2 regions of the Streptomyces fagopyri genome follow, and region 2 is predicted to be linked to the other one. Evidence: predicted binding sites of a transcription regulator. Region 2 holds the regulator's gene; the other holds the start of a gene.
What was found. Region 2 encodes HspR, which represses chaperone genes until heat shock. Its sites were predicted from a motif close to TTGAGNNNNNNNNNCTCAA; they were not measured.
Positions count from the first base shown of each region.

Region 1: lon (endopeptidase La) is a predicted target of HspR. The motif match lies at 6,249-6,267, and genes of this name have one in related genera.

Region 1 is NZ_CP045643.1:3,383,577-3,393,446, forward strand. It holds gene GFH48_RS14375 (sensor histidine kinase) at 1-1,182, opposite strand, end outside; gene GFH48_RS14380 (protein phosphatase 2C domain-containing protein) at 1,578-2,366, shown strand; gene GFH48_RS14385 (MarR family winged helix-turn-helix transcriptional regulator) at 3,004-3,495, opposite strand; gene lon (endopeptidase La) at 3,799-6,222, opposite strand; gene GFH48_RS14395 (rhomboid-like protein) at 6,811-7,677, opposite strand; gene GFH48_RS14400 (spermidine synthase family protein) at 8,001-8,678, shown strand; gene GFH48_RS14405 (response regulator transcription factor) at 8,792-9,529, shown strand; gene GFH48_RS14410 (HAMP domain-containing sensor histidine kinase) at 9,570-9,870, shown strand, end outside.
Region 2 is NZ_CP045643.1:4,492,840-4,502,709, forward strand. It holds gene clpB (ATP-dependent chaperone ClpB) at 1-226, opposite strand, end outside; gene GFH48_RS19305 (pyridoxamine 5'-phosphate oxidase family protein) at 411-824, shown strand; gene GFH48_RS19310 (Rieske (2Fe-2S) protein) at 996-1,292, opposite strand; gene GFH48_RS19315 (helix-turn-helix domain-containing protein) at 1,686-2,669, shown strand; gene GFH48_RS19320 (helix-turn-helix transcriptional regulator) at 2,632-3,666, opposite strand; gene GFH48_RS19325 (hypothetical protein) at 4,353-4,883, opposite strand; gene GFH48_RS19330 (substrate-binding domain-containing protein) at 4,993-6,063, opposite strand; gene GFH48_RS19335 (heat shock protein transcriptional repressor HspR) at 6,623-7,069, opposite strand; gene dnaJ (molecular chaperone DnaJ) at 7,074-8,261, opposite strand; gene grpE (nucleotide exchange factor GrpE) at 8,295-8,957, opposite strand; gene dnaK (molecular chaperone DnaK) at 8,954-9,870, opposite strand, start outside.

The sequences.
Region 1 (9,870 bases), 1.1 Mb from region 2:
CGATCCGATCCGCAGCACGGCCAGCGGGCGGGTGAGGGTGCGGGCCATCGCCATGGAGACGCCGACCGCGACCAGCATCAGGGCGCCGATCAGGGCGATCCGGATCTCCAGCGCGGTGACGTCGTCGTCCCGCAGCAGTTCGAGGTCCTTGGTGCGGTGCTCGTAGAGGGAGGCCTCCGCGCCACGCATCAGCTCGACACGGGCGGAGAGCGCGGCGTCCGCCTTCTTCGTGCTGGTGTCGAGCTCGTCGTCGGAGAAGGTCGGCTGATCGGTGAGGCCGGCGAGGTACTTGTCGGCGGTGGTGACGTCGGGTCCGGTGACCGTCGAGTCGTAGGAGGCCCTGGCGGCCTTGGGCGCGGTCGCACGGAAGTCCGCGAGGGCCGCGTCCGAGCGCAGTGCGGCCTGCTGGGCGGCGGCGCTGAGCGCGTCGCGCTGTTTGGTGCCGGCGGCCGACGAGCCGCTCGTGGTGGTCGCCAGACCGGTGAGCGGGTCGACGACCGTCCGGGTGGTGCGCGGGATGCCGAGGGCCGCGAGGAGCAGTCCGCGGGCGGCGGCGGACTGCTGGACGGCGGAGTCGAGCTCGGCGAGCGAGTGCGCGCCGGACCCCGCCCGGGGCGGCAGTCGCTCGGCCAGGTCCTCGGCGAGGCCGTGCAGTTCGGTGATGACGGCGGAGTAGGCCTCGTGCGTGTCGAGAGCGTCGCTCTTGCCGGTGAGCGCCGCTCTGCGGACCGCGCCGATGCCGTCCAGGTCGTTCAGCAGCACGGCGGGCGCTTCCTCGTCCGCCCGCAGCTCCGTGACCTGCCGGTCGACCCGGGCGCTGCGCTGCTCCGAGGGCGCCTTGGACTTGGGGCGTCCCGCGGCGATGTACGTGGTGACGTCGTCGCGCTCGTCGGCCAGCGAGTGGGCGAGCGTGAGCGCCTGCTGGGTCCGCTGCGCGAGCGTCACCAGGTTCTGGGAGTCGTTGAGTTGCCCGGAGGCCGTCATGACCGTGGGGGCTCCGGCGCCGGCGATGGCGGCCGCGACGACCGCCACGGCGACGATCAGCCGATTGCGCACGTGAGCGGCGCGGCCCTTGCCCGCGGAGGTGTCCTCCGCGGCTCCCGGCGGACGTTCCGCGCCCCTCTCGGGGGCCGACTGCCTGCCTGTGCGCCGAGACCGCATCTTCTGCACCGGTGCTCGCATTCCTGACTCGTGTACCCAAGGGCCCGGGTGACGCTCCGTCGATGAGGGTGTCCGTCCCCCGCGCGCCTTCGAACCGGCGCGAGAAGGGGTTGCCCCTCATCGGCTCCCGACCCTCCCAGTGCCGGTGGGCAGTGGTCCCGCATCATCAGACCCGCCACCCGAAGGAGTGAACCCCGGACGGGAGTTGGCGGGCAAGTTCCTCTGGCGTGTGCGACCCCCTTGCGCGGTGGGCCGGTTGGACGTCGGCGGCGGGCTTTGGCAGTATTCGCCGCCACGCGTTCCCGGAGTCGATCATTCCATGTCAAACCAGGCGGCTGAGCTGCTGGTCCGCACCCGTTCGGCGACCGTTGCCAGCCTTTCGTGGACCTTGTGAAGAGCTCGTGCAGACTGGCTGGATGCGCACCGAACTCGTTTCCGAACCGGGCGACCCGGGTCGCCCCAATGAGGACTTCGCATCGGTCGGACTTCCCGCCTCGGGACAGGGGGGTTCGCTGGTCCTCCTCGACGGCGTGACGCCTCCGCCGGGTGACGTCGGATGTCTCCATTCCGTTGCCTGGTTCTCGGCACGGCTCGGCGGATCACTGACCGAACTGTCCGTTACCCGCCGGGATCTACCCCTGGCGGAGATCCTTTCCGTGGCGATCCGGCGCACCGCGGAGGTTCACGCCGCCTCTTGTGACCTTTCTCACCCGCGTACGCCGCAGGCAACCGTCGTGGTCGCACGGTGGTCCGCCGAACTGGTCGAATACCTGGTCCTGTCGGACTCGGCCCTGCTGGTGGAGTCCCCCACCGGGGAGGTGACACCGGTCCTGGACAACCGCCTCGACCTCGTCCCGCGCGCCTGGCTCGCCACGGACGCGATCGCCGACGCGACGGTCCGCAACAAGGAGGGGGGCTTCTTCACGGCGGCTGCGGATCCGTCGGTGGCGGCGCGGGCCGTGACGGGCGTGCTGCCGCGTGCGGAGGTGCGCGCGCTGGCCGCGCTCACGGACGGCGCGACCCGGTGGGTCGAGAAGTTCGAGGAGGGCGGCTGGGGCGACCTGTTCACGCTCGTCCGCAAGGAGGGCGCGCAGGCCCTCGTCGACCGCGTACGGACGCTGGAGCGCGACGACGCGGAGAGCCGCGTGCGCCTGCGACGGAGCAAGACGCACGACGACGCGACGGTGGTGTTCGTGGAGTACTGAACGCGGGCCGCCTCCGGCGGTCGATCCGCCGGGCGCCGCCTCCGTGCGGGGGCGCGCCGAAGCGGGCCGCGAGGGACCACGGCGGGCGTCCGCCGTGAGCGCCGGCGCGCGAACCGTGCGCCGGTCAGGCCCGGAGCGGCGGGCCGGCCACGGACGGCAGCCGCTCACGGACGGCAGCCGCCCAGGGACGTGCCACCGACGGCGGCCGGGCCACCCGCCACGGCACGACCGGGCACCCGGGGGACGACCGGTCGTCCAAGGGGTGCGGGCCACCGTCGAGGCAGGGGCCGCCCCAGGGGCGGTGGCCCACCCGTGAGACGACGGACCGCCCTTCCGCGGTTGTCCACCCGTGACCTGTCGGGCCGCCCACCAGGAGGCGATCCGCCCGCGGAACAGGGCGGCGCCCACCGGGGCAGCACCCGCGGCGCGGCTCGGCGCCCGTTGCTCGGGGCGGCACGGCACACGCGGCTCAGGGCCGCACGACGCCCGCGGCCCGGCGCCGCAACCGAAGCGCGGCCCGAGCCGGTAATCGCAGCGCGACCCGAGCCGGTAATCGCAGCGCGGCTCGGCGTCCGTGGCGCAGCCCGGTGCGGCATCCGAGGGACGCCGGTCCGCTCACGGAGCGACCGGCGGGGGGTTACTTCTCCATGCCCTGGTTCAGCTGGTGCAGCAGACGGGCGAGTTCGGCGACCTCGTGCGGGTCCCAGCCGGCGAGCTCGCGGACGTACCGTGCCCGGCGGGCCTCCCGGACCCGGCGGAAACGGTCCCGGCCCCCCTCGGTGAGGTGGACGAGCCAGGCCCGGCCGTCGGCCGGGTCGGGCTCGCGCGCGACGAGGCCGAGTTCTTCCAGGGCGCGCAGCTGCCGGGACATCGTGGCCTTGCCGACGCCGATGTAGGCGGCCAGTTCCGTGGCGCGCTGCCGGCCGCACTCCTCCAGACGGAAGAGGAGTCCGTACGCCGAGGACTCCAGGTCCGGGTGGACCTCGCGAGCCATCTCACCGGAATTGGCCCGTGCGCGTCGCAGGAAAACAGTCAACTCCCGCTCCAGCGCCGGGAATTCCTGGTCCACACCATTTTCCGGCGCTTCGGAGTCGACACGACGTCCGTCGCCGTTTGCGTCCTCGTGCACGTCAGCACCCCTGACCCGGTTTCCCGATCCTGAAAGTTTCTGCCAAAAGTCGCCGTCGCCGCAGCTCCGCCAGTATTTCGCAGGCATAGGCCAACGGCAGCCTCCGGGCCCCCTCACCGCGGCCTTCCCCGTCCCCCGCGCCCCGGACGGACAAATACTGGCATGGGCACGCCATCACCTGGGGGTCGCCCGCCACGGCGCGGGCCGTGGCCGCCCACCGACGGGTGAGTGGCCGGACAGGGGAAGGCCCGGGCTCCCTCACGGGCCCGGGCCTTCCCCGTCCGGACGTACCGGCGGCGTCCGTCACGCCGCCACCGTCACCTCCGGGGTCGCGCCGCTGGTCGCCGGGGTCAGCGCCAGCTCCAGCACCTGCCGGACGTCCGTGACGGCGTGGACGTCGAGCTTCTCCAGGACCTCCGCGGGGACGTCGTCCAGGTCCGGCTCGTTGCGCTTCGGGATCACGACCGTCGTCACCCCGGCCCGGTGGGCGGCCAGCAGCTTCTGCTTGACGCCGCCGATCGGCAGCACCCGCCCGGTCAGCGAGACCTCGCCGGTCATCGCCACGTCCGTACGGACCGGCCGCCCGCTGAGCAGCGACGCGAGGGCCGTCGTCATGGTGACGCCCGCGCTCGGACCGTCCTTGGGAACGGCACCCGCCGGGAAGTGGATGTGCACGCCCCGGTCCTTGAGGTCGCCGACCGGCAGTTCCAGCTCGGCTCCGTGCGACCGCAGGAAGCTCAGCGCGATCTGCGCCGACTCCTTCATCACGTCACCCAGCTGACCGGTCAGGGTCAGACCGGCCGCGCCCGTCTCCGGGTCGGCGAGCGACGCCTCCACGTAGAGGACGTCACCGCCCGCGCCCGTGACGGCCAGACCGGTGGCGACACCGGGCACCGCGGTACGGCGCTCGGCCGGGTCCTGGGCGGACTCGGGCACATGGTGCGGCCGCCCGAGGAGCCCGCGCAGATCGGCGTCGGTCACCGTGAACGGCAGCTCCCGCGCGCCCAGTTCGTGCTGCGCGGCGATCTTGCGGAGCAGCCGGGCGACGGCCCGCTCCAGATTGCGGACGCCCGCCTCCCGGGTGTACTCCCCGGCGAGCTTGCGCAGCGCGCTCTCGTCGAGCGTGACCTCGTCCTTCGCCAGACCCGCCCGCTCCAGCTGGCGCGGCAGCAGGTGGTCACGGGCGATGACGACCTTCTCGTCCTCGGTGTACCCGTCGAGCCTGACCAGTTCCATGCGGTCGAGCAGTGCCTCCGGGATGGCTTCCAGCACGTTGGCCGTCGCCAGGAACACCACGTCGCTGAGGTCGAGTTCGACCTCCAGGTAGTGGTCCCGGAAGGTGTGGTTCTGCGCGGGGTCGAGGACCTCGAGCAGGGCCGCCGCCGGGTCGCCCCGGAAGTCGGAGCCCACCTTGTCGATCTCGTCCAGCAGGACCACCGGGTTCATGGACCCGGCCTCCTTGATGGCGCGGACGATACGGCCGGGCAGCGCGCCGACGTACGTACGCCGGTGGCCGCGGATCTCCGCCTCGTCCCGGACGCCGCCGAGGGCGACCCGGACGAACTTCCGGCCCATCGCGTGCGCGACGGACTCGCCGAGCGAGGTCTTGCCGACACCGGGCGGCCCCACGAGCGCGAGCACGGCACCGCCGCGCCGCCCGCCGACCACGCCGAGCCCGCGCTCGGAGCGGCGCTTGCGCACCGCGAGGTACTCGGTGATGCGTTCCTTCACGTCGTCGAGTCCGGCGTGCTCGGCGTCCAGGACGGCCTTGGCGCCCTGGATGTCGTACGCGCCGGTGTCGTCGGTCCGCTCGTTCCACGGCAGTTCCAGCACCGTGTCGAGCCAGGTCCGGATCCAGGAACCCTCCGGCGACTGGTCACTGGACCGCTCCAGCTTGTCGACCTCCTTGAGCGCGGCCTCGCGGACGTTCTCGGGAAGGTCGGCGGCCTCGACGCGGGCGCGGTAGTCGTCGGACTCCTCGCCCTCCTTGGCGTCGCCGTTCAGCTCGCGCAGCTCCTTGCGGACGGCCTCCAGCTGGCGCCGCAGCAGGAACTCGCGCTGCTGCTTGTCGACGCCCTCCTGGACGTCCTTGGCGATGGACTCGGCGACGTCCTGCTCGGCGAGGTGCTCACGCAGCTGCTCGGTGGCGAGCTTCAGCCGGGCGACCGGGTCGGCGGTCTCCAGCAGCGTGACCTTCTGCTCGGTGCTCAGGAACGGGGAGTAACCGGAGTTGTCGGCCAGCGCGGACACGTCGTCGATGGCCTGTACGCGGTCCACGACCTGCCAGGCGGCGCGCTTGCGCAGCCAGCTGGTGGCGAGGGCCTTGTACTCCTTGACCAGTTCGGTGACGTGGCCGGGCAACGGGTCGGGCACGGTCTCGTCGACCTGGGTGCCCTCGACCCACAGTGCCGCGCCGGGACCGGTCGTGCCGGCGCCGATCTTCACGCGCCCGCGTCCGCGGATCAGCGCGCCCGGGTCGCCGTCGGCCAGCCGGCCGACCTGCTCGACGGTGCCGAGCACACCGGTGCCCGGGTACGCCCCGTCGATGCGCGGCACCAGCAGGACCCGGGGCTTGCCGGGCTCCGACCGCGCGGCGGCCTGGGCCGCCTCCACCGCGGCACGCACATCGGCGTCGTTCAGGTCCAGGGGAACCACCATCCCGGGCAGCACGACCTCGTCGTCTAGCGGCAGCACGGGCAGAGTGAGCGTGGTGGACGTCGAAGCCATGATCTTCCCTCCGGCAGTCAATCAAGTTGAGCTACACCGACTCAATGCACGTGAGTCCCGGAATGTTCCCCCGGGGCTGTTCGCTCTGGGCGATCACCCGGCCACCCGCCGGGAAGACGAGCGTCTACGCAGGTCAGCACACTCTTCGAGGCGCGGAGACGCAGCGGCGCGGCGACGCAGAGGCCTGGTGGTCCGGTGGCGTGGTGGTGCGGTGGCGTCCGCGGACGTCCACGAGGACGCGCACCCGGCCAAGCTCTACCGCAAGAACCCGCCCACGACGCGCCGTGTTCCCGCGGTGAGTCCACCTCGTGGTTCCGACGCGGGAGTCACTCCGGTGGAGTCCTTCGCCGGGGCCCACGCCGTGACGCCCCGGCCGTGGGGCTCGGCACAGGGGACCCGGGCCCAGCACCCAGGGCGGAAGGTCCTCAGGGCTGTCCCGCAATCCCCGGCGGGCGCACGACGACAGCTACGGCACCTCGCCGCGTTGTCGGATCGCCCGAATACGCCCCCTGTGAGGACGACCCTCCGCCTTGCGATGCACCGCATCCGACGCCGCGCGCTGATCCACCGGGGATCACGGGACAGCCCTCAGGCGGCGACGGTGTCCGGGGCCTGGGCGGCCCGGACGGCGGGGTCGCCCGATCGGCCGGCCCCGCCCCCGCCCGCGCCGGCCCGGTGACGGCGCCGTACCAGCGGCCAGGCCGAGACCCCGACCGCCAGGGACAGCAGGTGCCCCCAGTCGGTCATCGGGTCCCTGAACGCGATCAGGTCGCCGACCAGCACCGCCGCGAAGCCGATCAGCACCGGCCAGCGCAGCCATGGCGTCAGCAGCCCGGCGAGGGCGCCGACGCTCGCGGCGACACCGAAGCTGATGCCGAAGTCGAGACGGTGCAGGGAACTGCCGGGAAGGTGTCCCGCCACCACCGACAGACCCACGGGCACCTCGGTGGCCAGCGTGGCCACGACGTGCCCGAGCAGGAAGACGCCGGCCGCCCGCAGTCCGCCCGTACGGCGTTCCAGCGCGGTCAGTACGAGCACGAACCCGGCCGCGTACATCGACGTGATGCCGCCCGCGATCCACAGCGCGCTGGCCAGCAGCACCAGGACCGGATGGCGGACGAGGTGCGCGACGTCCGTGCTGGAGCTCTGCTGCAGGGCGTGGACGAGGGAGGGGGCCGCGTGGCCGGAGGTCAGCGAGACGACGGCGAGAACGGCCGCGTACCCGAAGGTGAAGGGTGTGCCGGCCGGAGTGGGGAGCAGTCGCCAGGGCCGCAGCGCGCGCGTCCGGGCGAGAGCCCGGGAGCGAGAGGCGGGAGGGCGGGACGCGGGGGGCGCCGCGACCGCGTCGCGGCGCTGTCGCGGCATACCGTCCAGCACGGACGTGCCCGCTTCCGGGCTTCCGGGCGTGGTGTCGGACGGGGAGGCCGTGGCCGCCGCGGTCGTGCTCCGGTCCAAGGTGGAGGGCTCCTTCCGTCCCCGCCCACCCTTGGGTGTCCCGTGCGTCACTGTCTATGACCGACGCCACCCACGGAGGTATTCACAGCGACCCGACAGCCGGGAACGGCGTCCGCGCCGTCACGCGGCGGGCACGAGCGGCCGAGGCGGCGACAGGACGCCGACGACGCCGTATCTCCGTATGTATTAAGGACAGCCTCGCCTCGCCGTGCGCGCCCCGCGAGGCGCGTCCCGGACGCCGGACACCCGAGGCGTACGCGCGGACCACGCACCCGGTGACCGGTCCCGCCGCGCATCCGGGTGGAACTGCCAGGATGAGAGCCATGACGACTCCGTACGAGATCCCCTACATCATCGACCGCAGGGAAGGCCCGTACGGCGAGGTCGTGTTACGACGCCACGGCGCGCTGCTGCAGATCATCGCCAACGGGTGCTTCCTGATGGACACCTCGGACGGCCGCTCGGAGCGGCTGCTCGTCGACGCCGCGTACGACGCCCTCGACGGGCGCCCGGAGCCGGACGTACTGATCGGCGGGCTCGGCGTCGGGTTCTCCCTCGCCCACGCGGCGGCGGACCGGCGCTGGGGACGCATCACCGTCGTCGAACGCGAGCGGGCCGTCGTCGACTGGCACCATGACGGTCCGCTGACCGGGCTCTGCGCACGGGCGTTCGCCGATCCGCGCACCGAGATCGTCGAGGCCGACCTGTCCGCGCACCTCCGTGAGACATCCGCCACGTACGACGCGCTCTGCCTGGACATCGACAACGGCCCCGGCTGGACCGTCACCGAGGACAACGACAGCCTGTACGGACCGGCCGGACTCGCGGACTGCGCAAGGGTGTTGAGACCCGGCGGAGTGCTCGCCGTATGGTCGGCCCAGCCCTCTCCGGAATTTGAAGGAAGCTTGCGGAATGCCGGATTCCGCCGGGTGCGTACCGAAGAGATCCCGGTTGCCCGGGGCGTTCCGGACGTCGTCCACCTCGCGACAGGGCCTGGATAGCCGAGCGCGGGCGACTGCCCTTACGCTGCTCCCCTGGCGCGGATCATTCAAGCGTCAAGCGCAGTCATGGGATCACCCCACGGATTCCGGAACGCACACCTCAGGGGCGGGCGATGGAGCAGACCCACACATCCCACAACGGCACGGCGGCGACGCCGGGCGCTCAGCGCCGGGTGCTGGTGGTCGAGGACGACCCGACGATCGTCGACGCCATCGCGGCCCGGCTGCGAGCCGAGGGGTTCCTCGTGCAAACCGCGGGCGACGGACCGGCCGCCGTCGACACGGCGGAGGCCTGGCAGCCGGACCTGCTGATCCTCGACATCATGCTGCCCGGCTTCGACGGCCTGGAAGTGTGCCGGCGGGTCCAGGCCCAGCGCCCGGTACCGGTGATGATGCTCACCGCCCGCGACGACGAGACCGACATGCTGGTCGGGCTCGGCGTGGGCGCCGACGACTACATGACGAAGCCGTTCTCGATGCGCGAGCTGGCCGCGCGCGTGCACGTCCTGCTGCGCCGGGTCGAGCGGGCCGTGGTCGCGGCCTCGACGCCGCGCAGCGGCATCCTGCGCCTCGGCGAGCTGGAGATCGACCACGCGCAGCGCCGTGTGCGGGTGCGCGCGGACGACGTGCACCTCACCCCCACCGAGTTCGACCTGCTGGTCTGCCTCGCCAACACGCCGCGCGCGGTACTCTCCCGCGAGCAGTTGCTGGCCGAGGTCTGGGACTGGGCGGACGCTTCGGGAACCCGGACCGTGGACAGCCACATCAAGGCGCTGCGCCGGAAGATCGGCGCCGAGCGCATCCGCACCGTGCACGGTGTGGGCTATGCGCTGGAGACCCCGACTCCCTGAACGGGGCCCGCGCGAGGACCTGCCTGAGGGGGCTGATCTCATGAGCGGATCGGGAGAGCGCGGGAACGCCGGGCCCTGGGGCTCCGTGCGCCCCTTCTCGATCAAGACGAAGCTGGGCACGCTCGTCGTGGTCTCGGTCTTCATCACCACCGGTCTGCTGATGATCGCGGTGCGCACCGAGACGGAGCTGCGCTTCATCACCGTCTTCTCGATGATCGCCACCCTCCTGATCACCCAGTTCGTGGCGCATTCGCTCACCTCGCCGCTGGACGAGATGAACACGGTCGCCCGGTCCATCTCGCACGGCGACTACACACGCCGGGTCAGCGACAGCCGCCGGG
Region 2 (9,870 bases):
CGGTCACGCTCGGCAGGGCGGCCAGGACACGCTCGGCGCCGGCCCGCACGGAGGCCTGGTCCGCGTCGACGGCGGCGAGCAGATCGATGATGTTCTCGTTGTCCTGCCCCCCGAGCAGCGCGAGCAGCAGGTGCGCGGGGGTCAGATCCGGGTGCCCCTCGGACACGGCCCTGCTGGTGGCCGCGTTGATCGCATCCCGGCTCCTGTTGGTCAGCTCGGCGTCCACGTTCGCGTTCTCCTCCTGTGCACGGACTTCCTGAACAGACTTCCGGTACGGACCGGCCGTACGGACCTCCCGCGCGGACCTCCCGCACGGACTGACTCACCCAACGTACACAAAGTTGAGTCTATTCCACTCAAGGTGAACCCGGGGCGACTTACGCCGGACCGGTCGGGCTACATTTCGGACCATGGCCGCATATCCGGTGGACCCGCACGACCCCGATCCCGCCTACCTCGCCTTCTGGCGGGAACGGCACCTGTGCACTTTGACCACACTCCGGGCGGACGGCAGTCCGCATGTCGTTCCCGTCGGGGTCACCTACGATCCGCGGGCCGGTCTGGCTCGGGTCATCGCCGGCGACTCCAGCGCGAAGGTGGGGCACGTGACCGCCGCGGGGGCCGACGGCGCCCGGGTCGCGGTCTGCCAGGTGGACGGCCGGCGGTGGGCGACGCTGGAGGGGCGCGCGACCGTCTCCGCCGAACCGGCGCGCGTCGCGGAGGCGGAGCGGCGATACGCGGAGCGGTACGGGAGGACACCCTCGCCCAACCCGGCCCGCGTGGTGATCGAGATCAGACTGACCTCGGCGCTGGGGCGCGGCTGATTCCGCCGCCCGGTCGGTTCCGGCCTCCACGGCGAGGGCCGCACCCGCGGGACGAGTCCCGCATACCAGGATGTTCCGCCCAAAACTGCAGCGGCGTCACCGTGTTCAGGTCACGGTGACGCCGCTGCGGGGGGAAGTACCTGCGCGATCTACTACGACGGGGGAATCGCGTCAGGCACTGCGGGGGGTGGCTGAGATGGTCCGTACGTCCGGGGCTTCCGGCTCGGCCAGCTGATGGTCACGCTGATCGAGGTTCACAAAGATCATTCCGTACCTGATGGCACATCGCACGGGCTGCGGCGCGCCGCGCGGCCGTCGCAGACACCGGTACGCCCGTACGTCCTCTTCCTCGTCCCGGGTGACCACGACCGGCTCTCCGAACACGGTCACCATCAGCGAGTCACCGGTGTGCGGGATCGCGGTCGCCAGGTCGATGAAGTGCCAGCCGGAGCGGTAGGCGGTTGCCATCTCGCGACGGAAGGAGCGGTCGTCGGGGGGCGTCGTCACGTCAACTCCCGGAGCCGTCATCCGCCGCCGGAGTCACAACCACGTCGTTCGCGGCCGGCGCCGGCCAGTGACTGTCCGCCAGTACGTTGTCCGTGGCCACCGCCGGCCAGTGACTGTCCGCAAGTACGTCGGCCTTCGTCTCGGAGAGGCCGCCCAGAGCTCCGAATGCCACCATGGCGGAGAAGGCGGCGACAAGCACCGAGCGAAGCATTTTGTTACGCATAGTCGGCTTCGTCCTCACTTGAAAGTCCCGTCTTCCCCCGTCGAATAAGACGATGGCTCATTCGGGCACGTCGTGGCCACATAATCGATGCATCATGTTCCTGCACGTTCAGGACCCTGGGGGGTGGAGTTTTGACAACGAATCAGACCAATGCGACACATCCCCACGGTGTGGCCCAGTTGTGCGAGGACGGAGGCCGTCTCTACGCGAACGCGCTGCGCACAGGACGAATCGCGCGCGAGGACGTGGAGCCCGCCCCCTGCTTGGTGGAACTCGCGCTCCTCCACCCCGATCCCGATGACGCGAACTGGCTCCGCCCGGTGCCCCCTTCGGTGGCCCTGGCCCAGCGACTCAACCCCATAGAGCGCGAGATCACCGAACGCAGGCGCCTCTCCGTCCAGCTGAGTGACGCTTTTGAGCCGTTCATGGCCCTCAGCGTCCAGGGAGCGACGCTCACCCACTCCATCACCGTGCTGGAGGGCGGCGACCGTATCAACGCGGCGCTCAACATGGCGACCGCCCAGTGCCAGCACGAGATGCTCACGATCCAGCCGAGCGACCGCGGCTCCGAACGCAGCCTCCTCCAGGGGCTGGAACGCGACCGGCCACTGATCGAACGTGGTGTGAAGATCCGGACGCTGTATCAGCACACCGCCCGCCACAGTCCCGACAAACTCGCGTACGTGGCCCAGCTGTCCGACGGCAAGGTCGAGTACCGCACCATCGACGAACTGGTGGAGCGCCTCATCGTCTGCGACGAGAGCGTCGCCTTCATCCCCACCCGCGACGACCAGCAGGTCGCCCTGGAACTGCGCCATCCGGGACTCGTCCGCTACCTGATCAAGGTCTTCGAGTTCATCTGGGGCCGCGCCGTCCCGCTCACGGCCGGCGCACCCTACGAGACCGCCCCGGGCGGCATCACCAACATCCAGCACTCCATCGCCAAACTCCTGGTGGAGGGTCACGTCGACGAGGCCATCGCCCGCCGCCTCGGCATGAACGTCCGCACCTGCCGCGCCCACGTCGCCAAGCTGGCCACCGCGCTCGGCAGCGGCAGCCGGGCTCAACTCGGCTATCTCATCGCCCAGTCGGGGATTCTGGACCAGGAGCACTGAACGGCAGCAGCTCCGGGGAGCGCGGTGGCCCGTCGAGACCCGCCTGTGCGATCCGGACGCCCAACTGCGTACGGCTCGCCGCGCCCAGGGTCTCCGAGAGGCGCGCGATGTGTGCCCGGCACGTCCGCACGCTGATCCCCAGCCGCTCCGCGACCACCGCGTCCTGGTGCCCCTCGGCGAGCAGCGCCGCGATCGAACGCTCGCGATGGGTGATGCCGTCGATGCCGGTCTCCGGGAGCGGGGCGGCGAGCGGGATCGCCAGCCGCCACAGCCGCTCGAAGACCGTCACCAGGTAGTCGACCAGCGCCGGGTGCCGCAGCTCCAGCGCGATCGTGCGGTCGTCGTTGGCCGGGATGAACGCCACCTTGCGGTCGAAGAGGATGAGCCGCTCCACCACCTCGTCGAGCGTCCGGGCCTCCGCCGAACCCCCCATCATCTCCATGTAGTTGTGCAGGCCCTGGCCGTGCCGTGCCACGTGCGTGTACAGGTCCCGCATCCGTACGCCCCGCCGGCGCATCTCCAGCGCCCGGTGCAGACCCTCCGACAGCTCGTCCTCGCGTCGGATGCCGCCCGGCTGCACCGTCAGCACCTCGCTGGTGCACGCCTCGGTCGCCTCGTCCATCGCGGCCCGGATCCTGGGCAGCCCGTCGAGGACACGGATCGCCGCGCCCTCGGCCTGCGCCTGCACACGACCGCCCAGCCCGGCGTACCACTCGAACGCCGCCACCGCGTCGCCCAGCCGCGCCCGGCTCGCGCTGACCTCCTCGTACACACCCCGGATCAGCCGCGTCATGACCTCCTGCGGCGAGGTCGGCACCAGCCACCCCATGTCGTCGGGGTCCGGGTGCAGCAGCGCCAACTCGACCAGGCAGGGCACCGCCTCCGCGTCCTCGCGCGGCACCCGCCCGCGCCGCACGGCCCGGGAGTACACCCGGTCCCCGGCGTCGCACAGTCGGTCAGCGCCGTGCGGATGCCTGTCCGTCCCGTGCCCGGCCATCTCCCACCCCTGGCTCCAACCTCCGGCTCCGGCAACCTCCGTGACGCGACGCTGCACACCGTCCACGGCGGAGCACTTCCGCACCGCGGGGCCCGTGGCCCGCGTCTTCGCAGCGCAACTATGCGCGGCCCCGACCGCCATCGCAACACGGGCGCGCCCCTCGCGCGCCCCCTCTCGCCCGCATACGTCCAGACATTTCCGCACCTCCGCGCGGCGCCTTGCAACAACATGACGGTGGCACTGCTCCGCCCCGCGCCGCCGGGTCCCACGCCGGGCCGGCCGAGGCCGCGACACGACGACATGCCCCCGCGGTGAGGTGTCCGGCCGGTGTCGTCCGCGCCGGGCCGCCCAAGGTGACGGTGGCGTTCGCCGGAGAGGCGGTGAGGGGCGGCCTGGACGGCCCCGGACCCGACTGCGGGGCTCCCGGCAGGCGGGGAGTGCGGGGGCGCGCACAGCGGCGCCTGGGCCCGGCGCCCGCCCCCCGGTCAGGCCCCCTCGGCATGACCTTCCAGATGACCTTCCAGGACGGCGACCTCACCACCGCGGCCGCCCACGGGTCGGCACGGGACCCCACGGGTCGGCACGGGACCCCACGGGTCGGCACGGGACCCCACGGGTCGGCACGGAGCCCCACGGGTCGGCACGGAGCCCCACGGGTCGGCACGGAGCCCTTCACGGCCCCCTCCTCAGGTGGCCGCGGCCCAGCTCCTGAGCAGTGCCTCGCGGGCGGCCCGCCAGGGTGTGACGCCGCCGCCCTCGGCGCTCCCCCACTCCAACAGCCGGGCCACGTCCGCCGTGCCCTCGACGAACCGGTCCAACAGGTCCAGGGACAGTTCGTACTCGGACTGCACATAGCCCCCGACGGCCGCCGTGTACACCGTCAGTCCGGTTTTCTCGGCGTCCGTGCGCACGTGGAGTTCGAACGCGGGCGGCGCCTCGCCGCCACCCGTCGCCACGTCGAGCATCGTGTCCATCACGCTGTTCACCAGCCATCGGGTACTGGAGCGCACCTGCGCGTCGTGCACGGTCACCGCGCGCACGTCCCGCCACGCCCAGAAGCCCTTCTGGCCGGTGCCCACGGCCTCCAGGCCCTCGGGGGTGAGCCGCACCCCGCGCCCGTTCCCCGCGGGTTCGGCACCCACGTACACGCTCTCCTCGGTGATCCAGAACAGGCCGATCATGGCCACGGGCGTCTCCAGTACGCAGGTATCGAGCACGGTCTCCCGGTGAGACCCCGGCCGGCCCAAAACCGTTCACCCGGGCCGTGAGAGACGTGTGCGCGGGGGCCCGGCCGGGCCCCGCGCACACGTGACAGGACGGGAACGGCTACTTGATGTGGGCCGCCGCGCAGGCCGCCTTGTACTTGGCCGTGCAGATCTCCGAGACCTTGTAGATGTTGTCCTGGAGGACCGTCTCCTGGATGTTGTCCTTGGAGAGGGCGACCACGGGCACGAGCTGGGCCGGGATCTTCTGGGTCGTGGGGCTGTCGACCTTGTCGCGGGTCAGCGCGTCGAACTCGATCCCGCGGCCCTGGACCTTGGCCACGGCCATCTCGGCTGCGGCGGTGGCCTCCTGCGGGTACGACTTGTAGACGCTCATGTACTGGTCGCCCGCGAGGATCCGCTGCACCGCGTCCAGTTCGGCGTCCTGGCCGGTGACCGGCGGCAGGTTGCTGACACCCACGGTCTTCATCGCGTCGATGACCGCGCCGGCGATGCCGTCGTTGGCGGCGTAGACACCGGCGATGTTGCTGGCACCCATGGCCGAAATGGCCTCCAGCATGTTGGACTTGGCGTTGGCCGGGTCCCAGTCCTTGGTGTCGTACTTGCGGGCGATCTGCACCTTGCCGTCGAGCACGGACATGGCGCCCGCCTTGAACTGCGCCGCGTTCGGGTCGGTGACCGCGCCGTTCATCATCACGATCTGCTTCGTGGCGGCGTTGCTGCCCATCGCCTTCAGCAGTTCCTTGGCCTGCACCTCGCCGACGAGTTCGTTGTCGAAGGAGATGTACGCGTCGATCGGGCCCTCAGCCAGGCGGTCGTAGGCGATGACGGGGATACCCGCCGCCTTGGCCTTGCGCACACCGCTCGCGATCGCCTTGGAGTCGACCGCGTCCACGAGGAGGACGTCGACCTTGTCGTCCACCATCTGCTGGAGCTGGATGTTCTGCTTGCTCGCGCTCTGCTCCGCGTTGGCGGAGAGCACCCTGCCCTTGCCGTTGGTGAGCTTCTTGACCTGCTGCTCGATGATCGGGTGGTCGAACTTCTCGTAACGCGTGTTCGCCTTCTCGGGGAGAAGGAGACCCACCTTGATGTCGTCGCCCTTGGTCGGGCTCGCCTTGGAGTCGCTGCCGCCGATCCCGTCGACGACCCCGCAGCCGGCGAGTGAGACGGCCATCGCGGACGAGGCCAGGGCTATGGCCGTACGACGAAGCCGGGTGTTACGAGTGTTCACATCAGGTGCCTTCCGGGCGAGGTAGCTGCTTTGCGACCCAGGTGGCTGAAAGCCAACGCGGCGATCACCTCAGCGTCAAGGAGTAACCACTTAACGAGATGGCAACAGCATTCTGTGTTCCCCAAGTGAACACGATGGGAAGAGGGTGTACCTCCACTTCCACGTAACACCTGCGGCGCACTTGGTTCCCACACACCCCGCCAGGGGAGGGCAACCCCCGCCCCCGACCTGGAGACTTGAAGACGGCCGAGTATCACCGCAGCTCCGGAAGGGCGGGATTGAGCGCGGCCGGACAGGACGGGACGGCACACACCAGGGCCGTGGTGATCTGCGTCACGCGTCGGGGCGCTCGTGGGGCGCATCGCACAACTCCGGCCGCAATGACCGATTATGTCTCGTCCGCCCGGCGAAGACCCTCGCGGGACGGGCACGGCACCGTACGGCGGCACGCGAAGGGGCCGGGAGGCGATCCGCCTCCCGGCCCCTTCGGCACACTCGGGAACTACTCCGGCGACCGCTTCGGCCGCCACACCACCAGCGCGCTCGTCTGCTGGACCTCCTGGTACGGGACGAGGTCCCGCCGGTAGGAGGCGTGCACGGCCGCCTCACGCTGCCGCATGGTCGCCGCCGCGCCGTCCAGGGCCGACTCCAGCTCCACGACACGGGACTGGAGCGCGGCGACCTGGTTCTCCAGCTCGATGATGCGTTTGATGCCGGCCAGGTTGATGCCCTCGTCCTGCGACAACTGCTGCACGGTGCGCAGCAGTTCGATGTCGCGGGCCGAGTAGCGCCGACCGCGCCCGGGGGTGCGGTCCGGGGAGACCAGCCCGAGGCGGTCGTACTGGCGCAGGGTCTGCGGGTGCAGGCCGGAGAGCTGGGCCGCCACCGAGATGACGTAGACCGGGGTCTCCTCGGTCAGTTCATAGGGGTTTCGACGACGGCCGTCCATCTGCTCATGCTCCCTTCGCGGCCTGGAACAGCTCCGCTCGCGGGTCCTCGTCCGCGGTGGCCTCGCGGTACGCCTCCAGGGCGTCACGCGCCTTGCCCGACACGTCCGTGGGAACCGAGACCTCGACGGTGACGAGGAGGTCGCCGCGGGTGCCGTCCTTGCGGACCGCGCCCTTGCCGCGGGCCCGCATCGTACGGCCGTTGGGTGTGCCCGGGGGCAGTTTCAGGGTGACCGGCGGGCCGCCCAGGGTGGGTACCCGTACCTCGCCGCCGAGTGCCGCCTCCGCGAAGGTGACGGGCACGGTGACGGTGAGGTTGTCCCCCTTGCGCCCGAAGACCGGGTGGGCGTCGACATGGACCGTGACGTACAGGTCGCCGGCCGGGCCGCCCCGTTCGCCGGGCCCGCCCTTGCCGCGCAGCCGGATCCGCTGCGAGTCGGTGACGCCCGCCGGGATGCGGACCTGCATCGTGCGGGACGACTTGGCGCGCCCGCTGCCCGAGCACTCCAGGCAGGGGTGCTCGGCGATCAGACCGCGGCCCTTGCAGTCCGGGCAGGGGTCCGTCAGCGAGAACCCGCCGCCGGAGCCCCGCGCCACCTGGCCGGTGCCGACACAGGTCGGGCACACACGCGGTGTGCCGTTCTTGTCGCCGGTGCCGGAGCAGGCCTTGCAGGGTGACTGGGACGTCATCCGCAGCGGGACCGTCGCGCCGTCCACCGCCTCGGTGAAGCTCAGCGTCACCTCGGTGTCGATGTCCTGGCCCCGCCGGGGCTGGGTCCGGGTGCCGGTACCCGCGCCACCGCGGTTGAACAGGCCGCCGAAGACGTCACCTATGCCACCGCCGAAGCCGCCGGCCCCGCCGCCCGCTCCGCCCTGGGCGCCGCCTCCGAAGAGGTCACCCAGGTCGAAGTTGAAGTTGCCGCCGCCCGCTCCGGGCCCCGGACGGAAGCCGCCGTTGCCGAAGAGGGCGCGTGCCTCGTCGTACTCCTTGCGCTTCTTGGCGTCCCCGAGGATGTCGTTCGCCTCGGAGATCTCCTTGAAGCGCTCCTCGGCCTTGGCGTTGCCCTTGTTGGCGTCCGGGTGGAACTCGCGGGCGAGTTTCCGGTACGCCTTCTTGATCTCGGCCTCGGTGGCGTCCTTGGGGACGCCGAGGACCTTGTAGTAGTCCTTCTCGATGAAGTCCTTGGTGCTCATCCCCGACGTCCCTCCTTCCTCGTCGTGTCAACGTCAGCCCTCGTCCGGGCCACCGCTCTCCTTGTCGTCGGCCGCCTCAGCCGTCGTGTCGTCGGACTTGACGGACTGGGCGCCCGGCTGGGGCTCGGCGACCGCCACCCGCGCGGGGCGGATGGTGCGCTCGCCGAAGCGATACCCGGGCTGCAGAATCGCCACGCACGTCGTCTCCGTGACGTCCGGCGCGTACGAGTGCATCAGGGCTTCGTGGATCATCGGGTCGAAGGGCTCGCCCTCCTTGCCGAACTGCTGAAGCCCCATCTTCGCCGCGACGGTCTCCAGCGACTCGGCCACCGACTTGAACCCGCCGACCAGTTCACCGTGTTCCCGCGCGCGGCCGATGTCGTCGAGGACGGGCAGGAGCTCGGTCAGGAGGCTCGCGATGGCGAGCTCCTTGACCGCGATCCGGTCGCGCTCGACCCGGCGGCGGTAGTTCTGGTACTCGGCCTGGAGCCGCTGGAGGTCCGCGGTGCGCTCACCGAGCGCCGTGCGTACCTGGTCCAGCTGGGCCGTCAGGCCGGCGGTCTGTGCTGCGGCCGATGCGTCCCCGGCCGGGGACGCCCCCTCCGCGGAGGGGGCGTCCTTCGGCTCGGCGTCGTCAGGGGTGGCGCCGGAGGGGACGTCAGGCTTCTCTTCGAAACCCGGGGTCTCCTCCGTCACGCGGCACCGTCCTTGCGGTCCTCGTCGACGATCTCGGCGTCCACGACGTCGTCCTCGGCCCTGGCCTGGTCGGCGCCGGCGGCACCCTCGGCGCCACCCGCCTGGGCGTCGGCGTACATGGCCTGGCCCAGCTTCTGCGAGACGGCGGCGACCTTCTCGGTGGCCGTACGGATCTCGGCGGTGTCCTCGCCCTTGAGCGCGGCCTTCAGCTCCTCGACCGACGCCTCGACCTCGGTCTTGACGTCACCGGGGACCTTGTCCTCGTTGTCCTTGAGGAACTTCTCCGTCTGGTAGACGAGCTGCTCGCCCTGGTTGCGGGACTCGGCGGCCTCGCGGCGGGCGTGGTCCTCCTCGGCGTACTTCTCGGCCTCTTCGCGCATCCGGTTGACCTCGTCCTTCGGCAGCGAGGAGCCACCGGTGACGGTCATCTTCTGCTCCTTGCCCGTGCCCAGGTCCTTCGCGGTCACGTGCATGATGCCGTTGGCGTCGATGTCGAAGGCGACCTCGATCTGCGGGACGCCGCGGGGCGCCGGCGGCAGACCGGTCAGCTCGAACATCCCGAGCTTCTTGTTGTACGCCGCGATCTCGCGCTCGCCCTGGTAGACCTGGATCTGCACGGACGGCTGGTTGTCCTCGGCGGTGGTGAAGATCTCGGACCGCTTGGTCGGGATCGTCGTGTTCCGCTCGATGAGCTTCGTCATGATGCCGCCCTTGGTCTCGATGCCGAGGGACAGCGGGGTGACGTCGAGGAGCAGGACGTCCTTGACCTCACCCTTGAGGACACCGGCCTGCAGGGCGGCGCCGATGGCGACGACCTCGTCCGGGTTGACACCCTTGTTGGCCTCGTTGCCGCCGGTCAGCTCCTTGACGAGCTCGGCGACGGCCGGCATACGGGTGGAGCCACCGACGAGAA